Regions from separate parts of the Rhizobium sp. SL42 genome, predicted to be linked through region 1. Evidence: predicted binding sites of a transcription regulator. Region 1 holds the regulator's gene; the other holds the start of a gene.

Evidence for each region. Region 1 encodes LexA, which represses DNA repair genes until DNA is damaged. Its sites were predicted from a motif close to TGTTCNNNNTGTGTTCNG; they were not measured.
Region 2: IM739_RS07600 (energy-coupling factor ABC transporter ATP-binding protein) is a predicted target of LexA. The motif match lies at 4,338-4,355, and genes of this name have one in related genera.

Annotation. Positions count from the first base shown of each region.
Region 1 is NZ_CP063397.1:2,571,271-2,581,635, reverse strand. Features, by position in the region: gene IM739_RS12225 (hypothetical protein) at 1-96, shown strand, start outside; gene IM739_RS12220 (hypothetical protein) at 228-2,270, shown strand; gene IM739_RS12215 (type I secretion system permease/ATPase) at 2,282-4,483, shown strand; gene IM739_RS12210 (HlyD family type I secretion periplasmic adaptor subunit) at 4,496-5,839, shown strand; gene lexA (transcriptional repressor LexA) at 6,164-6,883, shown strand; gene IM739_RS12200 (ComEC/Rec2 family competence protein) at 6,964-9,450, opposite strand; gene gltA (citrate synthase) at 9,761-10,365, shown strand, end outside.
Region 2 is NZ_CP063397.1:1,633,747-1,644,111, reverse strand. Features, by position in the region: gene aroC (chorismate synthase) at 1-151, shown strand, start outside; gene ribB (3,4-dihydroxy-2-butanone-4-phosphate synthase) at 162-1,262, shown strand; gene IM739_RS07620 (RES family NAD+ phosphorylase) at 1,408-2,118, opposite strand; gene IM739_RS07615 (antitoxin Xre-like helix-turn-helix domain-containing protein) at 2,119-2,553, opposite strand; gene IM739_RS07610 (GNAT family N-acetyltransferase) at 2,626-3,054, opposite strand; gene IM739_RS07605 (winged helix-turn-helix domain-containing protein) at 3,133-4,320, opposite strand; gene IM739_RS07600 (energy-coupling factor ABC transporter ATP-binding protein) at 4,610-5,290, shown strand; gene IM739_RS07595 (energy-coupling factor transporter transmembrane component T family protein) at 5,287-5,889, shown strand; gene IM739_RS07590 (biotin transporter BioY) at 5,919-6,482, shown strand; gene IM739_RS07585 (aminoglycoside phosphotransferase family protein) at 6,537-7,421, shown strand; gene IM739_RS07580 (acyl-CoA thioesterase) at 7,425-7,826, opposite strand; gene IM739_RS07575 (histone deacetylase family protein) at 8,017-8,952, shown strand; gene IM739_RS07570 (exodeoxyribonuclease VII small subunit) at 8,955-9,209, shown strand; gene IM739_RS07565 (nucleotidyltransferase family protein) at 9,272-9,583, shown strand; gene IM739_RS24095 (HepT-like ribonuclease domain-containing protein) at 9,759-9,950, shown strand; gene IM739_RS07560 (pirin family protein) at 10,059-10,365, shown strand, end outside.

The sequences.
Region 1 (10,365 bases):
GGTGCCAACCTGCAGCAGAATGCAATCGACATGACAATCGTCGGCGGCAGCCTGACCAGTACGGTTGTTGGCGAGGACGGCGACGACGGGGTGTAAGGGCCGGGATCGCATTTAGCCAATTATAGCAAAACGTCACGGGGCTGCGCAGGCTTCCTGCGCAGCTCGCTTGTGCCTCATGACAGGCGGTCATTGAGGCACCTCAGGAACAAGGAGTTACGGCCTTGACGATGATGGACAAATTCACCGAAGAGATCAGCCACTTTATCGGCTTCTTCCATATCAGCGTCGAGAATGCTCGGGCTCGGGAGGCTTATAACGAATTCGCCTTTACCAAGGCCGATGTCGATGTGGAGAAGCTGCCGGTCCATACGAGCGATTTTGCGGCGCCCTTCGATCTTCTGGGGTTTGAGCCTGATTTCGGCTATCGTGCCCCGGCACCAGACCACTGGTATGTCCTGACCAAACCGGTCCAATCACAGTCGTTTTCCGATGCCAGAACCTTCGGCCATCACATTGACGGCCGGGTCCTGCCGGATACGCCAAACTACGGTTTCAATACACCGATCGACTCGGTGCACTATCTCTATCCAACCCCGGAAATTCTAGCGCCCGGCTCGGTCGTCAACCATTTCAACCAGGCCATCTCGCTGTCCGACGACGATTACTTCAGCGTTGGCGGGCACGGACTGGCGTTCAATCCGGAACCCGTCGGTGACGCTGCCGTGCTCGAAGGCTTCGAAGAGGCGGCTGCGCTATCGCCTCTGGGCGACCTCGAACGGCCCGGATCAAGCGCGGACATGATCGGCGTTATCCAGACAGTCATTGACCAGCTGGAAGACGTGCCCGCAGACAGTGACGCGGTTCAGATTAACCTCAGCGCGACGTCGATCGACGGCATCTATGTCAACGGCGAACTTGTCGAGGAGGCTCCGAATCTCGACGACTATCATTCCTTCGACAAGGATGAGAGCGACGGAGACGATAGCGCAGAGGATGACAGCGAGGGAGAAGAGGGCGCAGACGGCGAAAGCACCAATACCTGGACCCAGGACGATGGCACGGTCGCCATCGAGGTGTCGGTGGAAGTCCATACCGGCGGCAACACCCTAATCAACAATGTCGTGCTACAGAATTTCTGGACCGGTGCGACCATTACCATCGTTGCCGAAGATCATGTCGAAGTGAACGCGATCGTTCAAATCAACGCGCTGTGGGACACCGACGCGATCACGTCAGCGGTCAGCGACTGGACCCATGACGCCGCCACGAACGAGATGTTCAATATCGCAACGTTCGATCATCTCGACACGTCGAACGGATCCGAGCCTGGCGCGAGCGGCAACGACGACTATCCGGCTTTTTGGGCGGTTACCGAGATCCATGGCGATCTGATGATCGTCAACTGGCTCGAGCAGATCATCTTCATGAGCGACGACGATGTCGGCATTCTCTCCTCGTCGGGCGTCACAACAAGCGTGATCGCCGGCGACAATTTCGGCGTCAACCACGCTTCAGTCTTCGAACTGGGTTTTTCCTACGATCTGATCATCATTGGCGGTTCGATCTTCGACGCGAACATCATCCACCAGATGAACGTGCTGTTCGACAATGACTATGTCGGCGCGACGGCTGATTTCCAGACATCAGGCGAAGGCTCCGTTTCCTCATCCGGCAACCTGCTCTGGAACCAGGCTCGCATCGGCACGATCGGCGATGCCGACCGGTTCGACAGCCTGTCGCAGGACCAACTCGGCACATTGGCCTCGTTTGCAAATGGCGATGGCAGCATCTCGCCGGATCTAATGTCCGATGAGGCCTTTGCGGGACTGCAGGGGTTGCGGGTCCTCTATATCAGCGGCGACCTGATCAACCTTCAATATATTCGCCAGACGAACATCCTTGGCGACAGCGACCAGATCGCGCTGGCGATGGATGCCATTGCACCCAATCTCGATGCGAACTGGACAATCGAAACCGGATCCAATGCACTGCTGAACAACGCCACGATCATCGACCTGGATTCCGTGGGGAAGACCTATGTCGGCGGTGAGCAATATTCGCAGGAAACGCTCTTCCAAGCCGAGTTGATCTCCGGGCAACCGGACTTCGGCAACCCGGATCCCGATGCGCTGGTCAACGAAGCCATACTTTTTCTCGACGATTCCATGCTCGCTCCAGACGATCACTCGACGGCATCCGATGCCTCCTGCATGCCGTCCGACTATGACGGCCACACGGGTGATGGCGTGAACGGCATGATTGGACATTAAAGGGGACATAAATGTCGGAAATCCGCAAACGCCTGGAGCCACCGATTGAACCAACAGAAAACAGGGCGGGACCGAGATCGCCACGGCTGGAAGCATCGAATGATACGGATGGAACCTATGCAAGGCTCGAACGGGCCGTCGAAGATTATCTGAAAGCAGAGGTCGGCAATCCCAAGCCGCAATCGGCGACGTCGGCCCAGCCGATCCGCCCCCCGCAAAACCTGCGGGTCGCCTACAGCCAGACAGATACGCCAGAAACGCCCTCGCCAGAAACTCCCTCGCCCGAGCCGACCACCGAGATCAGGCAGGAACCGCAGCCCGAACCTGATGCACCGCAGAGCCGCCCGCTCGAATCGAGAGCCCCGGACGGCATGAAGGTGATCGATGGAGATTGCGGCCCGGTGAAGGCCGAAACAACCACCACGGACAATCCGGCATCCCCCCGGGGCGGCAAGGGATCGGGTGGCGGTGGCGGTGCGTTCCACAAGCGGCTCGGCCAGGTCGATTTCAATGCCAGCCTGAAGGCCGGCATCCATGCGGTCAAGCGCAACCTGTTGATCGTCATGGTATTCACTGTTGCGAGCAATGTGCTGGTGCTGGCCATACCGATCTATCTGTTCCAGATTTCGGACCGGGTGCTGACCAGCCGCTCGACCGATACGCTGATCATGCTGACGATCGTGATCGTCGGTGCCATCATTCTCCAGTCGGCCTTCGATGCATTGCGCCGTTTCATACTGATGCGAACCGCCGTGGAGGTTGCAGCCCAGCTCGGGGCGCCGATCCTGAGCGCGGCAGCGCGGGCGTCCCTGCAGGGCAATGGTCGTGAATACCAGACGCTCGGAGACCTGCAGCAGGTCCGCTCGTTCCTCGTCTCGCGGACGCTGCTCGCCTTTCTCGATGCCCCGATCGCACCGCTTTTCCTGCTCGCGGTTTTCCTGATTCACCCGCATCTCGGCTACATCGTCGTGGTCACGGCGATCCTGCTGCTGATCTTCACCCAGATAAACCAGCGCATCACGGCCGTGCCATTTGCGGACGCCAACACCGCACAGATCAAGGCCAACCTGCATCTTGATTCGATGACCCGCAATTCGCAGATCATCAATGCACTGGCGATGATACCGGAGGCGGTGCACATCTGGGGCAAGGATACGGCCGCATCGCTGAAGGCGCAGGTGATTGCGCAGGACAGGAACATCGCAATCGCTGCGGTCTCCAAAGGAATCCGTCTTCTGACGCAGGTCACGATGCTCGGCTGGGGTGCCTACCTTTCGATCCAAGGTGAACTCACCGGTGGCATGGTCATCGCGTCCTCGATCATTGCCGGGCGTGCGCTGGCGCCGATCGAAGGTGCGATCGAAGGATGGAACCAGTTCAGCCAGTCGCGCGCCGCCTATGGGCGGATCGCTGCGCTGCTGAAAGCCTCACCGCTCAATTTCGAGCGCCTCAACCTGCCGAAGCCCGAGGGGCGGCTGGACGTGGAGCGGCTGCTCTATGTGCCTCAGGGCACCAAGCGGGTCGTGCTGAACGGGATTTCGTTTGCTCTCCAGCCAGGCGATTCGCTTGCCGTCATCGGCAATTCCGGTGCGGGAAAGACCACGCTCGGCAAGATGCTGGTCGGCTCGATCCTGCCGACATCCGGAAATGTACGGCTGGACCTGATGGACCTTCGCAACTGGGACCAGCGGCAGTTCGGCGAAAACATCGGCTACCTGCCGCAGGACGTGCAGCTCTTCCCCGGAACCATCAAGGCCAATATTGCCCGGATGCGCTCCGATGCCGATGACGAGCAGATCTACCGCGCCGCCATGCTGGCCGATGTGCACGAAATGATCGCGGGCCTGCCGCATGGCTATGAAACGATGGTGGCTGCCGACGGCTCACCCCTGTCGGGCGGCCAGAAGCAGCGCATTGCACTGGCCCGGGCCTTTTTCGGCGACCCGCATCTGGTGGTTCTCGACGAGCCCAATTCCAACCTCGACAGCGCCGGCGACGTGGCCCTGATGCGCGCGCTTCAGCATGCCAAGGAGCAAAAGATCACCATGATCACCGTGACCCAGCGCCCTGCCCTGCTCAACAGCGTCGACAAGATCCTGCTCTTGGTCAACGGCACCGTCGCCTTGTTCGGCATGCGCATGGATGTGCTGAAGGCATTGCAAGCCCGCGGCATCGACATCGAAGGCGGTTCATTCGGCCATCAACTGCAATAGGAGGCGACGTGCATGGTAGACATCGCCAAAGTCCACGATATCGAGTGGTATTCCGACGTGCCACGGTCGATCAGCAAGCAGACGATTATCGGCCTCGTTCTGATGGCCATCGCCTTCGGCGGGTTCGGCACTTGGGCATCGACCGCGCCGCTTGCCGCTGCGGTCATTGCCCAAGGCAGCTTCGTCGCGACCGGCCAGAACAAGATCCTCCAGCATCTGGAGGGTGGCATTATCGAGCAAATCCTCGTCAGCGAAGGCGATCAGGTGGTCGAAGGACAGGCTCTCGTGCAACTGGACGAGACTGCGGCCCAGGCGAAAAAACGTGAACTGTTCCTACGCCGCATGCGACTGGATGTGACGGCGGCGCGGCTGACCGCGCAGTTCGAGACCGTCGAGAAACTGGATCTTTCCTCGTTGCTGAAAGAACACCGCGGCGATCCCGACGTCTGGGCGATCCTGGTCAGCCAGCAGCTGAATTTCAGGGCGCAGCGGCAAAAGCTCTCCAGCGAGAGCGCCTTGCTGCAACAAAACATCCGGGCACTCGAATTCCGCGAAATTGGCTATACAAGGCAACGCGATGCGTCCATCCGCCAGCTCGAACTGCTGAAGGATGAATATGCCGCAAAGCAGATCCTGCTGGAAAAGGGCGTGGCCCGGGCCAACGAGGTCAAGGCTCTGCTGCGGGCCATCGCCGAGGCGGACGGCCAGATCGGACGGCTTGAGGCGGAAATCGCCGAGACCCAGGCACAACGGACGAAGGGCGAGCAGGAAGTGTTGCGCGCGGAAAGTGCCTATCGCGAAGATGCACTCGAGCGGCTGCAGGCCATTCAGAGCGAGCGCGACATGGTGCGGGAGCAGTTGCGGGAAGCGGCCAATATCCTCGAGCGCGCGACAATCAATGCGCCGGTTTCCGGCACCGTCGTCCGGATCCACTATCACACCAACGGCGGTGTCATCGAAAGCGGCAAGGCAATCCTCGAAATCCTGCCCGCCGGCGTGCCGCTGATCATCGAAGCTCAGATCCCGCGCAACGACATCGACAGCGTCAAGCTGGGCCAGTCGGCCACCATTCGGCTGGTTGCCCTGAACCAGAGAACGACGCCCGTGCTCAAGGGCGATGTCTTCTACCTGTCGGCGGACGCGCTGCAGCAATCCGGCAATACGTCGACCGCCCCGCATGACGTCTATCTCGCCCGGATCAACATTCCACCAACGGAACTGGCACGGGTTCATGGCTTCACGCCGACACCCGGCATGCCGGCCGAAGTGATGATCCAGACCAACGAGCGCACCTTCTTCAACTATATCGCCAGACCGATTACCGACAGCATGTCGCGCGCCTTTTCCGAACAGTGACCCATCAGCGACCGGGGGCTACACCAACCCCGGTCCAATACTTGCGCCACAGGACAGACCGCTGCCGTGAGCCCTGTCCGCACGGACTTATCAACGCACGATGCCATCGACCCGGAACACCGCACCGTCGCTACGATTGAAGACGGTGTCTATGCCGACGGCTTTGGTGCGCCGCGGCCACCCGAGTAAATTGGCATTGGCGATTTTTTTCGCAGTCGGTCAGCAAATCACATGCAAAGTTCACGGAAATTTATCCCCTTGCGGAACACATATGGAACATATAGTGTCTGTTCTGTATTTGTTTCACCAATTGGGGCATCGCATATGCTGACGCGCAAGCAACAGGAACTGCTTCTATTCATCCATGAACGGATGAAGGAATCCGGCGTGCCTCCCTCTTTCGACGAAATGAAGGACGCACTCGATCTGGCGTCGAAATCCGGGATTCACCGGTTGATCACGGCACTGGAGGAGCGCGGCTTCATCCGCCGCCTGCCGAACAGGGCTCGAGCGCTTGAAGTCATCAAGCTGCCGGAAGCCTATACGCCGAGCCTGCAGCCACGGCGCGGCTTTGCGCCCAGCGTGATAGAAGGCAGCCTTGGCAAGACACCGCCGGCACCAGCTGCGCCGAGCAAGTCGTCCCCTGACGGCGGATCCGCATCGGTGAGCGTTCCGGTCATGGGCCGGATCGCCGCAGGTGTTCCAATCTCTGCCATCCAGAACAATACCCATGACATCACCGTACCGGCCGAGATGATCGGCTCGGGCGAGCACTATGCGCTGGAGGTCAAGGGCGATTCGATGATCGATGCCGGCATTCTCGACGGCGACACCGTGATCATCCGCAATGCATCCAACGCCAATCCCGGCGACATCGTCGTGGCCCTGGTTGACGACGAAGAGGCTACGCTGAAGCGCTTTCGCCGGCGTGGGGCATCGATCGCGCTGGAGGCGGCCAATCCGGCCTACGAGACGCGCATTTTCGGGCCAGACCGGGTGAAGATCCAGGGCAAGCTCGTCGGCCTCATCCGCCGCTATCACTGACGGGTCGTGCCGGCGTCTGCTCGTCTTTTCGGTCGCGCCATTTGGCCTGCTCTCCCCCGGTTCCGCTCCATGTTGCCAGACTACTGCTGGGAAAGCAGGTCGGCCGAATGGCTTTCGGCTTGCGAACCGTTTTGCCAATCATACAGGCGGTGACGCGTCCAGGGACGCGACGGACCGGCAAAGGAAGGGACGATCGTCAGCGTGCGGCTGGAGCGATCACGAAGGAAGATTTCGAGGGTTCCGCTACTGCGCAGACTGTCAGCCGAAATCAGCCGCGCGCCGGACCGGCAGTCGTCAAAACCCGGGCGCTGGGAAACGATGACAAGATCGGCTAGATCACAGGCGATGCCCGTCACCTCGTGGCGGTCGAGCGTGATGATGCGCCAACCGTCAAGCACGGCGGCGCAGGCGCTCTTGGTGCAGGTGAAATACCGGTTGCCGGCTGAGGCGAGAAGATCTTCGAGCCGTTGACGGGCCACAGAGATTTCCATTTCCGACAGAGGCGTGCGCCTTGGCCTGTCCGGCGAAACAGCGTCGACTGCAGGACCGGACATTGTCTGTGGCGCAATCGCGGCGGTAACGCCGAGCGCGGGCTGCCATTGATCGAAGATGAAAGCGGGCGGGCGGATGCGGTTGGTGGCGATCCGATCACCCTCCGTCGGCGTTGCTGTCGTGCCCGGCCAGAATCCTACCAACCGCCCGTCTTCACTGACGACCAGATCGGCCCTCGGCTTCTGGTTCGAAAGGGCCGCCGCCAGCAAGGTGACGGCCATCACGACGGTCCCCGCATGACGCAAAGGACTGCGCAAAAGCGTCAACAGCAGAAAACCGGCAACGGTCAGCGGCAGGAGCCAGTCCGGTTGACGCGTGAACGCGTAACCGTCACCCCATCCTGCAATCTCCCGGGCGACAAGCAGGACCCATTCGAGGCCGTAGCCCATGACAATTAGGAATGGGGCGTCGAGCCCGAGCGGCATGAGAATCATCGCAACAAAGCCTGCCGGCATCACAATCAGAGATATCAACGGCATGGCAATCAGATTGGCCTCGAGGCTGTGGGTCGAAAGCCGATGAAAATGGTTGATTGCAAATATCGCCGTCGCCAGTCCGCCGATCAGGGAGGTCGCCAACGTCCCGCCGAAAAAGCGCCCCAAGGTCGCAAGCACGACGTATTTGCGCGCGCGAAAGCGTGGAAGCAGGTGTCTGGGTCTCGATCGCCAGCCAGCGTAACCGGCGATCAGCGCCGCGGTGGCCGCAAACGACATCTGGAAACTGGGGCCCAGCACGGCAGAGGGCTGGACGATCAGGATGATGGTCGCGGCCAGAGCAAGGTTGCGCAGGCTGATCGCGGGACGGTCAACAAGCACAGCCACCAGCATGATCGAAGTCATCAGATAGGCCCTCACTGCCGAGACCTGATAACCGGAAATCAGCACATAGCCGGTTACCGCCAGAAGTGCGCCAGCCGCAGCGATCTTCTTCACCGGATAGGCCTGGGCCAAGACCGGAAACAGGCTGAGGCTGGCGCGCAGGCCGACAAAGAAGATCCCGGCAGCGAGCGCCATATTGAGGCCGGAGATCGCCGTGATATGGGCAAGGCCGGACAGACGCAGCGCTTCAGTTGCACCCTTGGACATCGACCGCCTCTCACCGGTGATGATCGATGCGGCAAATGCGCCGGGATCGCCTGGCACAACGGTTCGAATGCGGGTGGAGATCTGGTCGCGCAGCGCAAACAACTGCCGATCCAACACCTGCCAGAATTCACCCCAGTATTCGTAGCCGGTTTGCGGTCCCGATTCAGTCCATGGCGGCCCCGAAAGCGAGGGCGTGAGCCGCGGCGGAGTGACCGCCGCGGGTGGGCCGAGAAAGAAGCCAACGGCACCGATACCGGAAAAATAGCTGGCAAATGCGAAATCGTTCATTCCGGGCAGCGCGGGGCCTGACGGCGGCGACAGGCGGGCACGTCCGGTTGCCGTAGCACCAATCGGCAGCGGCTCATGGCGGCTGCGGGCAAGGATGGAGATGCGCTCGGGCGGGCGGCGCAGTTGCGGCTCAAGTGTACCCGTTAGCCGCATGACATAGCGCCATTCCCCGGCGGCTCCCGCCTCCCGACGTTCGACCACCCCGGTAACGATCGTCACCACCGGCTGGTCGAGCACAGTGGTTGCGACGCTCCGCGTCTGCCATTCCGCAAGCAGCATGCCGGCACAGAACAATGCTGCAGCGCAAAACATGGCATGTGCTGCCGATGCAGGCGCATTCTTCACCCCGATGCCGGACAACAGCACTGCAAAAATGCAGACTGTAACGGCTGCCGGTGGTGGCGCAGGGAGGACGAACCAGAGCGCGGCCCCCGTCCCGAGGCATACCGGTACGAAGTGAAAAAAATGGCCGTGGCGCGCTTCAAGCGCGAGGGCGGCCGTGCATACCGCGGGAAGCCTTTCACAGCGTGCGCGCCAGTAGATCAGAGGCGAGTTGGTCCGTCTTGCAGCGACTGCCTGCCGTTCGACCGCAGGCGACCTATCGGGCAGCGCCGCACCGCCTTGCGCGACTGCGTCGGCCATTGCGGTCTCGCTCTGCGCCAAGTCAGACACGTGCAACCCGTCCCTCGCCACTGCCGGGAAAAAGCCCCGTTAAAGCCCAGAGACTAAAGGTTTTTCATCAACAATCAATGCGTGCATAAAGGCCAGGTCGGAAAGCCTTTGCAACTTCAAACGATTAGAACCGATCGGTTCGATTGTTGCCGATTTCGCGATGCACAATTTGCCCTTTGGATAGCTTGGCATTAACTTCCGTATCATATAGCTACATCCATACGCTTAACCGATGGCGCCTTTTATCGAGACGCCGTCCCGCCAATTCCGGAGGATTAGCATGACGGACAAGAGCGCTTCTTTGAAACTCGGCGAACAGACGGTTGACCTGACCGTCAAGGGTGGAACCATCGGCCCTGACGTGATCGATATCGCTGCCCTGTACAAGCACACCGGCGCCTTCACCTACGACCCGGGCTTCACCTCGACGGCGTCGTGCGAATCCAAGATCACCTATATCGACGGCGACGAAGGCGTTCTCCTGCATCGCGGCTATCCAATCGAGCAACTGGCCGAGAAGGGCGACTTCCTGGAAGTCTGCTACCTGCTTCTCTATGGCGAACTGCCGACAGCCGCCCAGAAGAAGGACTTCGACCATCGTGTCACGCATCACACCATGGTGCATGAACAGATGAGCCGTTTCTTTACCGGCTTTCGTCGCGACGCCCATCCGATGGCGGTCATGGTCGGCACGGTCGGCGCGCTCTCGGCCTTCTACCACGACTCGACCGACATCACCGATCCGCACCAGCGCATGGTCGCTTCGCTGCGCATGATCGCCAAGATGCCGACGATCGCCGCCATGGCCTACAAGTACCATATCGGCCAGCCCTTTGTTTACCCGAAGAACGACCTGGACTATGCGTCGAACTTCCTGCGCATGTG
Region 2 (10,365 bases), 940 kb from region 1:
TGCCGATGGCAATGAGGTGGATGTGCGCACCAAGGGCCGGCACGACCCCTGCGTCGGCATTCGCGCCGTGCCTGTCGGCGAAGCGATGCTCGCCTGCACCATTCTCGATCATATTCTGAGGGACCGCGGCCAGACCGGCCGCCTCAAGTGAGGCCAGACCCATGAGCTACGACCAGAAGCGCGTCGTCGACGCGATCCGTGCCTTCGAAGCCGGCGAGATCGTCGTCGTGATGGACGATGACGGACGCGAGAACGAAGGCGATCTGATCGTGGCGGCGGTTCACTGTACGCCGGAAAAGATGGCCTTCATCGTGCGCCATACCTCCGGCATCGTCTGCGCCCCCATGCCGAAGGACGAGGCCAAGCGGCTCAATCTCTCGGCCATGGTCGCCGACAATGACAGCGCCCATACGACGGCCTTTACCGTCTCGGTCGACTTCAAGCACGGCACAACGACCGGGATTTCGGCCGATGACCGGACGCTCACCGTGCGCAATCTGGCCAATCCGAATGTCGGTGCCGCCGATTTCGTCCGGCCCGGCCATATCTTTCCGCTGGTGGCGCGCGAAGGCGGCGTGCTGATGCGGTCCGGCCATACGGAAGCGGCCGTGGATCTCTGCCGGCTCGCCTCGCTGCCGCTGATCGGGGTTATTTCCGAACTGGTCAATGACGACGGCACGGTGATGCGCGGGCCGCAGGTGGCCAGCTTTGCCGAGCAGCATGGGCTGAAGCAGGTTTCGGTTGCCGACCTGATCGCCTATCGCCAGCGCAAGGAAACGCTGATCCAGCTGCATTCGAGCTTCGATATCCAGACGCCCTATGGCACCGCCAAGGGTCACAGTTACTCCCTGCCCTGGGACCCGATGCAGCATCTGGCCGTCGTCTTCGGCGATATCCGTGACGGCGAGGACATTCCGGTGCGCCTGCATCTGGAGCATGTCGGCGCCGACGTCTTCGGTGCAGACCGGCAGATCGACGGCATCATGAGGAAGATCGCAGAAAAGGGCCGCGGTGTTATCGTTTATCTGCGCGAGGGCTCGGTCGGCGTCGGCGTCTCGACAACGGCGCGCACCGGCAAGCACGACCGGGAGGCGCATCAGGAGGCCCAGGCGCGCGAAAACGAGTGGCTGGAAATCGGGCTCGGCGCGCAGATCCTGAAGGACCTCGGCGTCACCTCGATCAAGCTGATGTCGTCGCGCGAGCGTCACTATGTCGGGCTCGAAGGCTTCGGCATCAAGATCTCGGCGACCGAGATCGTCTGAGGACTATCAGGCGCCGCTTGGTAAACCGGGCCGTGATCACGGGCGATGGAGCAAGGCGTCACCCGTGACCTTTCGCATCAGGCATCACCGCATCCGCCGCGTCTCCACAAGCTGTCACCCCGCCCCGGACCTTCGGTCCGCCCCCTCAAGGGGAGGGTGGAGAGGTGATCGGGCCTTCTGGCGTCGGTGCCGGGTTGCCGGACCAGACGAGCCGGTAGACATCGCCTTGGCGGACGGACTGGACGGCGGCGGGGCGAAGGACCGCAAAACAGGTGCCGCCTTGATACCGCACCGAGGGATAGACGACGCCGTTCGCCCCTGCCCTGCGCGTGCCTTCGGCAAGCAGATTGCCGGCCGGATAGCCGCGCGCCTTGTCGGGATCAAGCGCGGGATGTGCCGGTAGCGCGCGCAGGTCGGCGAAATCGCCCGACAGGCTGCAAAACATCTCGGCATATTCGACGACCGCATTGAAATCACCGGCGCGGGCGAGAAAGTCGGTCATGTGGAAGGTGATTTCAGCAAGGCAGGTTTCAACGGTCAAAGCCGAATACCAGGCGCCACGGTCGGAGCCATTGAAACGATTTGGCTCTCGCGGCTTGGCATAGGCGAAGCAGGCATTGATGAAATGCGCGTGCGGCACGTCATAGACCAGTTCGTTGGCGGCAAGCCCGGAGATGCCGCGCGTCTCGGCGATGATCCTGTTGCTGGTGGCCGCCTCGATCTCGGCCAGTTCCGCCAACTCGGCTTCATCGTCCACAAGCGCGGAAAGAACCGCCTCGCGCAGGCGCGCGGTCGAGACCAGCCGCACGGTCTTCGGATAGGCGATCGTTGCGATCGGTACGCCGTCGATCTTCAATCACATCCCTCCGCGCACCGCGTCCACGTAGCGGCGGACCTCCAGCATATGGGGGATGCCGCCCTCGATCATGGCCGCGACCGGCGAACGACGATCGAACAGGGGACCGGAATTCTCCAGCGACAGCCAGCGATCGGCCATGCTGTCGGCAAACAGCAGATGAAGGCCCTTGTAGATGCCGGTCAGGGCGGAAATGCGGGTCATCTGGTCCTGGCTCAGGGTTTTCGCTGCCTTTTCCGGCTTCAGCCTTTCCCAGGTGCTGATGGAAACGCCAAGCAAAGCCGCCGCCTGCTGGCTGGTGAGGTCCCAATGGGCGACGATGCGGCGAAAGGCCTTGAGCGCCGACTTCGACAGGCGGTCGCGATCCGTCTCGGCTGCAAAACCCTGCGGCCTAGCGGCGGCCTTTGGCCCTGTTCTGTCGCGCATTGCCTGCATGGCGTTTTTCTCCATCAAATGACGATTAATATATATGTCATTTGATGGATTTTACAACATTCGATCCAGGCTTCAGTCTTGGCCGATCTTCATGGCCATGCCGACCGAACGTGGTGCCGTCTCGACGAAACCGAACTGCTCGTAAAGCCTGTTGGCCGGCACATCGGCGATCAGGCTGACATAGGCGGTCGCCGGTAGATGGGCCTTCATGTAGCCGGTCAGTGCCGACATGATGCGCTTTCCGAGCCCCTTGCCCTGATGCTCGGGCAGGACGGCGATATCGGTGACCTGATAAAAGCAGCCGCCATCGCCGATGATGCGGCCCATGCCGACGGCCGCGCCGTCAAAGAGGACGGTGACGCCATGCACGCTGCCGGCGAGGCCGCGCGTTGCCGCCTCTTTGGAAAACGGGCTGAGGCCGGCCGCCGTGCGCAGGCGAAGATAATCGTCAACAGCAGGGATGGCAGGTTCGATGCGATAGGCGTCAGTAGTGGCGGGCATTGCGGCATATTTTCCTGATTGCGATGGAGATTGGACTTTGACGGGAGCGCCGGATATGGACCAGCCGACGCTGAACTCTCAGCCGAGCCAGCCGTCCCGCAGGCTGACCTGATCGACGCCAGTGAAACGGGCAAGGCGCGCGAGTTCCGCCTGCAACCGCTCGAGACGTCCTGCGGAGGGGCGCACACCCTGTTCCAGCCACAGGCGCTTGACGTCGAGCACACCCGCCTTGCGGTCGGCCTTCATGTCGATACGGCCGATCAGGCGGTCACCCTCGAGCAGCGGAAAGACATAATAGCCATATTGCCGCTTGGGTTCGGGTACGAAGACCTCGATGCGGTAGAAGAAACCGAACAGGCGTTCGGTGCGATTGCGGTCGCGGATCAGCGGATCGAAGGGCGAGAGCACACGCAGGCGTGCCGGCGGTTCCGGCGCATCGAGCAGCATTTCCAGCCCTTCGGCCAAGGCGAAGGACGGACGCGGTCTGCCATCGACCGGCTCGATCAGGACCTCCTCCAGCGCATCGCGATTGGCGGCGACCCAGACCTTGGCCTCATCGGGCGTGATGATGTCGAAAAAGGCTGCGATCTCGCCCGACGTGGCAAAGCCGAGGCGGGTCAGGGCTGACCGGCAGGCCCAGTCGACGAAGCTGTCGTGATCGACCTCGCCGGCATGGTGCTCGCCCGGGATCACGCGCTCGGACAGGTCATAGACCTTTTGGAAGTTCTCGCGCCGTGCGATCGAAAGCTTGCCGGTATGCCAGAGGAATTCCAGCGCCGTCTTATTGGGATGCCAGTTCCACCAGCCGCCGGACTTGTGATCCTCGGCCTTGACGTCGCGCGACAGGATTGCGCCACCGGACCGGATCCGCTCATAGGTCTCCTCGAAGGCCTGATCGAAACCTTCGCCTTGCCATTTGCGCCAGTTTTCGAGGATCTTCGCCTCGCGACGGCGAAAGCGGTGCTTCCAGTAAGGGAAGAAGGCGGACGGGATGATCGAGGCGTCATGCGTCCAGTGCTCGAACAGGGAGCGATCCCTTTCGAGCAGGTGCGACAGGTCCTCGCGCCGGTAGGTCTGGTTGCGGGAAAACAGGATTTGGTGATGGGCCCGCTCGACGACCTGGATGCTGTCGACCTGAACGAAACCCAGGTCATGGATCAACCCGTAGAGACCTTCCCGGCCGAGCGCCTTGTGTGGCGGACGGGAAAGCCCCTGCCGCTCGAGGAAGATACGCCGCGCCTGCGGATTTGAGATCGGAATCGCCATGGGCAGAGGCTAGCGAATGTTCGTGGTTTGTTCAATGCGTGTTTCGCAAAGATTTGTATCGCGTAGGAATACCGACAGACACCACTTACGCCGCCCCTCATCCGCCAGCCTTTGGACTCGGGAACATGCCGTTGACGATCGCAAACGTGTCCGTCCCCTCTCCCCGCCAGCGGGGAGAGGGTCAGGGTGAGGGGCAAGGATCAGAAGGGCACTCAGGTCGAACGAGACAGGCTGGAACTTGGGAAGTGCCCAGACTATAGAAGCGGCTTGGATCAGGAGACGTTCGCCCTTGCATATCCGTTTCGACCAGACCGAACTGCGCTACGGCGAACAATCAGCACTTGCGCCGCTCACTCTATCGCTGTGCGAGCCTCGGATCGGCGTGATCGGGCTGAACGGTTCGGGCAAGACGAGTTTCGCCCGACTGGTCAACGGCCTTGCCAAGCCGACATCCGGGACCGTCACGCTGGATGGCCTCGATACGGTGAAGGACGACAAGGCGGTGATGGCGAAGGCCGGCTTCATCTTCCAGAACCCGGCCAACCAGATCATCCTGCCGATCATCCGCGACGACATCGCCATGGGGCCGAAAAGCCGGGGGCTGAAAGGCCCGGCGCTCGAGGCTGCGGTTGACCGCGTGCTGGAGCAATTCGGCATTGCGCATCTGGCCAGCCGGCGGCCGCACGAGCTTTCCGGTGGCGAGTTGCAACTCGCGGCACTTGCGGCCGTCGTGGTGACCGAGCCGGCGCTGATCCTGTTCGACGAGCCGACCAACCAGCTCGACCTGAAGAACAGGGCGATGGTGAAGGCTGCGATCGAGGGCCTGGCCCAGCAGGCAATCGTCATCACGCACGACCTGGACCTGATCGCTGACTATCCGCGCGCCCTGGTCTTCCATGAGGGATCACTGGCCTTCGACGGCCCGGGCGGGGCTGCCGTGGCCCACTATCTGGAGATCGTCGGCGCATGAGAAGCCTCTATCACGAGGGCCAAACGCTGATGCACCGGATGCCGGCATCGGCCAAGCTTGCCGGTCTGATGGCATTCGCCGTGCTTCTCTTCCTGACACGCTCGATCCCGCTATTGGCACTCGCGATGTTCGCGACCTGGGCGATCTATCTTGGACTCGGCCAGCCGCTCAGGGTCGCCATCCGGCCGCTGCTGCCGATCCTCGCCACCATCCTCGCCGTGGTCGGACTGCATCTCGTCTTCAACGGTGTCGAGGAAGCGAGCGTGACCGGCCTTCGCCTGACGGCGCTGATGCTGCTCGCCGCAAGCGTGACCGTAACGACGAGCATTTCGGATTTCATGGCGGTAATCACACGGGCCGCGATGCCGCTCGAACGGCTGGGGCTCTTGACGGCCGCCGATATCGGCCTTGCGGTCGGGCTGGTCATGCGCTTCATCCCGGAAATCCTGACACGCTACGACGCCATCCGGGAGGCTCATCGCGCGCGCGGGTTGAAACCGAGAGCCGGCACCGTCATCGCGCCGCTGATCATCGCGACGCTGAAGGATGCGGACAGCATCGCCGCCGCCATTGACGCCCGCGGCATTCGCGGGCAGTGAAGCAGGATCAGATTTATCAGGAGGATGTCATGAAGACACGGGACCTCGTACTTATCGCATTGTTTGCCGCCATCATCGTTGCGCTCGGCGCCGTGCCGCCGATCACGCTCGGCTTCATTCCGGTACCGATCACCGCCCAGTCTCTCGGCGTCATGCTGGCCGGCGTGGTTCTCGGCGCAAAGCGCGGCACGCTTGCGGTGGCACTGGTCATCCTGCTGGTTGCGATCGGCCTGCCGGTGCTGTCAGGCGGGCGCGGCGGCCTCGGCGTCTTTGCCGGCCCGACCGTCGGCTTCCTGCTGGGCTGGCTGCCGGCCGCCTATGTCACCGGCAGGATCGCCGAAGGCTTTGCCGGCTACACCTTCGCCGCAACCAAGCAGACGCTCGGCTTCATCGCAGCCGCCGCTATCGGCGGCGTCCTGGTGCTTTACCTCTTCGGCATCGGCTATCTCGCCTTCGGCGCCGGCCTCGGCTTTGAAAAAGCCTTCTACGGCTCGCTCGCCTTTATCCCGGGTGACCTTTTGAAGGCGGTCGTGGCTGGCCTTGCCGGCCGCGCCGTGATGGTCGGCTACCCGATCCTGCACCGGAGCGCGTGAGCAGACGGATCAGAATGCCAGCCCAACGGCATTGGCACAGATGGAGCACTTGTCGTGAGTGACCGGCTGGACATAAGCGAGCCCCTGGTCCGCGCTCTGGTCGCCGACCAGTTTCCACAATGGGCAGACCTGCCGGTGCGCAAAGTGGCGCCCGGCGGCTGGGACAACCAGACCTTCCGGCTCGGCGAAACGATGTCGGTGCGGCTGCCCAGTGCGGAGGCCTATGCGGCGCAAGTGACGAAGGAACAACCGATCCTTGCCGTTCTGGCGCCGCAGCTTTCCCTGCCGATCCCGACTGTGCTCGCGCGGGGAAAGGCGTCGTCGCTATATCCTTTTGCCTTCGGCATCCACGGCTGGATCACGGGCGAACCGGCCATGACGGCACCGATTGCGGACATGAACGGATTTGCCGACCGCCTTTCCGGCTTCATCAAGACCCTGCATCAGGCCGACACCAATGGCGGCCCAGCGGCCGGCCAGCACAATTTCCACCGTGGCGGCGACCTTGGCATCTACGGTGCCGAGACTGTGGCGGCGATCGCCGAGCTTGGGGACGAGATCGATGGCAAGGCCGCAACCGCGATCTGGAATGAAGCCATTTCAAGCCGGTGGGAGCGGCCACCGCTCTGGGTTCACGGCGACCTCGCGCCCGGCAATTTGCTGGTGGCGGACGGGCAACTTGCAGCCGTGATCGACTTCGGAACGGCTGCCATCGGCGATCCCGCCTGCGATCTCGCACTCGCCTGGAGCTTCCTCGATGGAGAGGCGAGAGCGCGCTTTCGCGCCGCCTTGCCACTTGATGCGGCGACGTGGCAGCGGGCAAGAGGCTGGGTGCTGTGGAAGACCTTGATCACGACGGTTGAGATGCGCCGCAGCGGGTCACCTACGCTCGACGAGCAGCGTCGAATTCTCGCCGTCATCCTGAGCGAACCGCTCTGAAAATCACCTCAGGTAGCGATACAGCCAATCGCGCGTATCTTCGGGAAGCGCCACCGGTTCAGTGGTCTCGGGATCCCGCGCCGTCCAGATCACGTCGACCTCGGCCGCCGTCTGGCCGTCCTTGTCGAACAGGACCTCAAAGCCAAGCGACTTGCCGCCGATCTTGTCGATCTTGACGGTCAGCGTGACCTTGTCCTCGAAACGCAGCGGAAAATACATCCGCAGTTCGAGCTTGGACATGCCGTAGTTCGGCTCGTCTTCGAGCGGCGGACGATAGCGCCAGAAATGCGTGAGGGCAGCCTCTGCATGGGTGACATAGGCAGCCGCCTGCATTTCGCCCGACATGCCGATGTCGCGATAAGGGATGGCGAGTTGGCTCACCTCGACCCGTTCGATCTCATTCATGAAGAAGGCCTGTCTTTCCATGGCTTTGGCACATTTAACGGCATTGGCTAAAAGATAACAAGGCCGGCCGCCAACCGTCGCCAAACAGGGTAAACTGCACCGTGTGCCGGCAATACGGCAAAAACGCCTGACTGTGGTGGAAGATGGCGCGCTCACGCGTTATGTACAGGCGCGACCGAGGAAAGATGCCATGACCACCCATCTCTATGAGAACCCGCTGTTTCTCGAACACAACACGCCGCCGGGACACCCGGAGAGGGCCGACCGGCTTCGTTCGCTCAACATCGCGCTGGAGCATCCGAATTTCGAACGGCTGGTGCGGATCGAGGCGACACAGGCCAACGAGGACGCGGTAACGCTGGCTCATCCGGAAGAGCACCTGTTTGCGGTGATGCGCCATATCCCGGAGGAAGACGGCGAGATCAACCAGATCGAGGCAGACACCTATGCCTCGCCGAAAAGCCTGCAGGTAGCGCTGACCGCGATCGGCGGCGCGCTTTCGGCCGTCGATGACGTGATGACCGGCAAGGCGGACAATGCCTTCGTCGCCGGGCGCCCGCCAGGCCATCATGCCGAGAAGGCCAAGCCGATGGGCTTCTGCCTGTTCAACACGATTGCCATCGCTGCGCGTCATGCGCAGATGGTCTATGGCGTCGAGCGTGTGGCAATCGTCGACTGGGACGTGCATCACGGCAATGGCACGCAGGACATTTTCTGGGACGATCCGTCCGTGCTGTTCTGCTCGACCCACCAGATGCCGCTTTATCCCGGCAGCGGCGCCAAGGACGAGACCGGCACGAAGAACAATATCGTCAACGCGCCACTCTCGCCGAATGTCGGCTCCGACCATTTTCGCGAGGCATTCAAATCGCGCGTGCTGACGGCACTGCATGATTTTTCGCCTGACCTGATCCTGATCTCGGCCGGCTTCGACGCGCATCATCGCGATCCGCTTGCACAGATCAACCTGGTTGGCGAGGATTTCGACTGGGCAACCGGGCGCCTGCTCGAAGTTGCCGACCGCTTCGCCAAGAACCGGGTCGTCAGCCTGCTCGAAGGCGGCTATGATCTGGAGGGGCTCGCCGAATCGGCCGGCCTGCACATTGCCAGACTGATGAAGGGTTGAGTATGTCCGACACCGCTGCCCCTGCCGACCTGACCGGCTATTCCTTCGAAAAGGCAGTTGCCGAACTCGAAAGTATCGTGGCGCGGCTCGAACGCGGCGACGTGGCGCTGGACGAATCCATCGCCATCTACGAGCGCGGCGAACTGTTGAAGAAGCATTGCGAGACGCTGCTGTCGGCCGCCGAAAACCGCATAGAGAAGATCCGCCTCGATCGCGCCGGTAAGCCGGCCGGAGTGGAGCCGCTCGACGGGCAGTGAGTTTACGGTAGTCGCTCAGCCCGGACCTCGACCGGAACGGGAAATTCCCGTATATTGCCCCAATGGACAAGGACCTTGTGATTGCCAAGCTGAGGGAGCATCGCGACGAGTTGTCGGCGATGGGCGCTGAGCATGTGTCCGTTTTCGGTTCCGTTGCGCGCGGCGAAGCAACAGAAGAATCGGATCTCGACATTCTGGTCAAGCTTTCTCGACCAGCGACCGAGTCCGGTCTCGGATACTTCAGCGCGCTGGCGGTCCTTCAGCAAAAGATCACTGCCATCACGGGTTTTCAAAATGTCGATGTGATCGCCGAATCGATCGAAAAGGACAATGTACGGCGTTCCATGGAACGGGATCGCGCCATTGCCTACTAAGCGCCCATTGACCCGTATGCGCGATATCGTCGAAAACAGCCGAGCGATCGTGGAATGCACGACGAATATCGATTTCGATGCGTACAGGAAGAACCGCTTGGCTCGCGACGCCACTGAACGATGTTTCTCCCGCATTTCGGAAGCGGCAGTGAAGCTCGCCAGCCTAGCCGAATAGTTGTTCCCGGCTCATGATTGGCTTGCCATCCGAAACCTCGGTGATGTGCTCAGGCATGATTATCACGGCGTTCTGGATTCGGTCATCTGGGCGACGCTTATTCTGCGCCTTCCGCCTCTGCTGCAAGACCTCGAGGGCTTTCTGGCGATGTATCCCGAAGAACAGGAAACGCTTTCGCGCCTTAACGTTTAAGCTCCCGAATATCGAACGCTGCGTGACGTCACAGAGGGCCCATTGATACTGTGCGCGGCGACAATCCCGGATTACAGTGCCGATAACGACAAACCGGAGACTGCACCCATGTCCTTCTTTCCCGGCAACGACCCCGTCCCCGGCGACGCCTTTGCCTGCGATGCCATCGAGCATCTGATCATTCCGCGATCCAGCGACATCGGCAATTTTTCCGTGCGCCGGGCGCTGCCTTCGGCGAGGCGACGGCTGGTCGGGCCGTTCATCTTCTTCGACCGCATGGGGCCGGCCGTGCTGAAGGCAGGCGATGCCATGGATGTCAGGCCGCATCCGCATATCGGGCTTTCGACCGTTACCTATCTATTCGACGGCGAGATCAAGCATCGCGACAGCCTCGGCACGGAACTGGTCATCACGC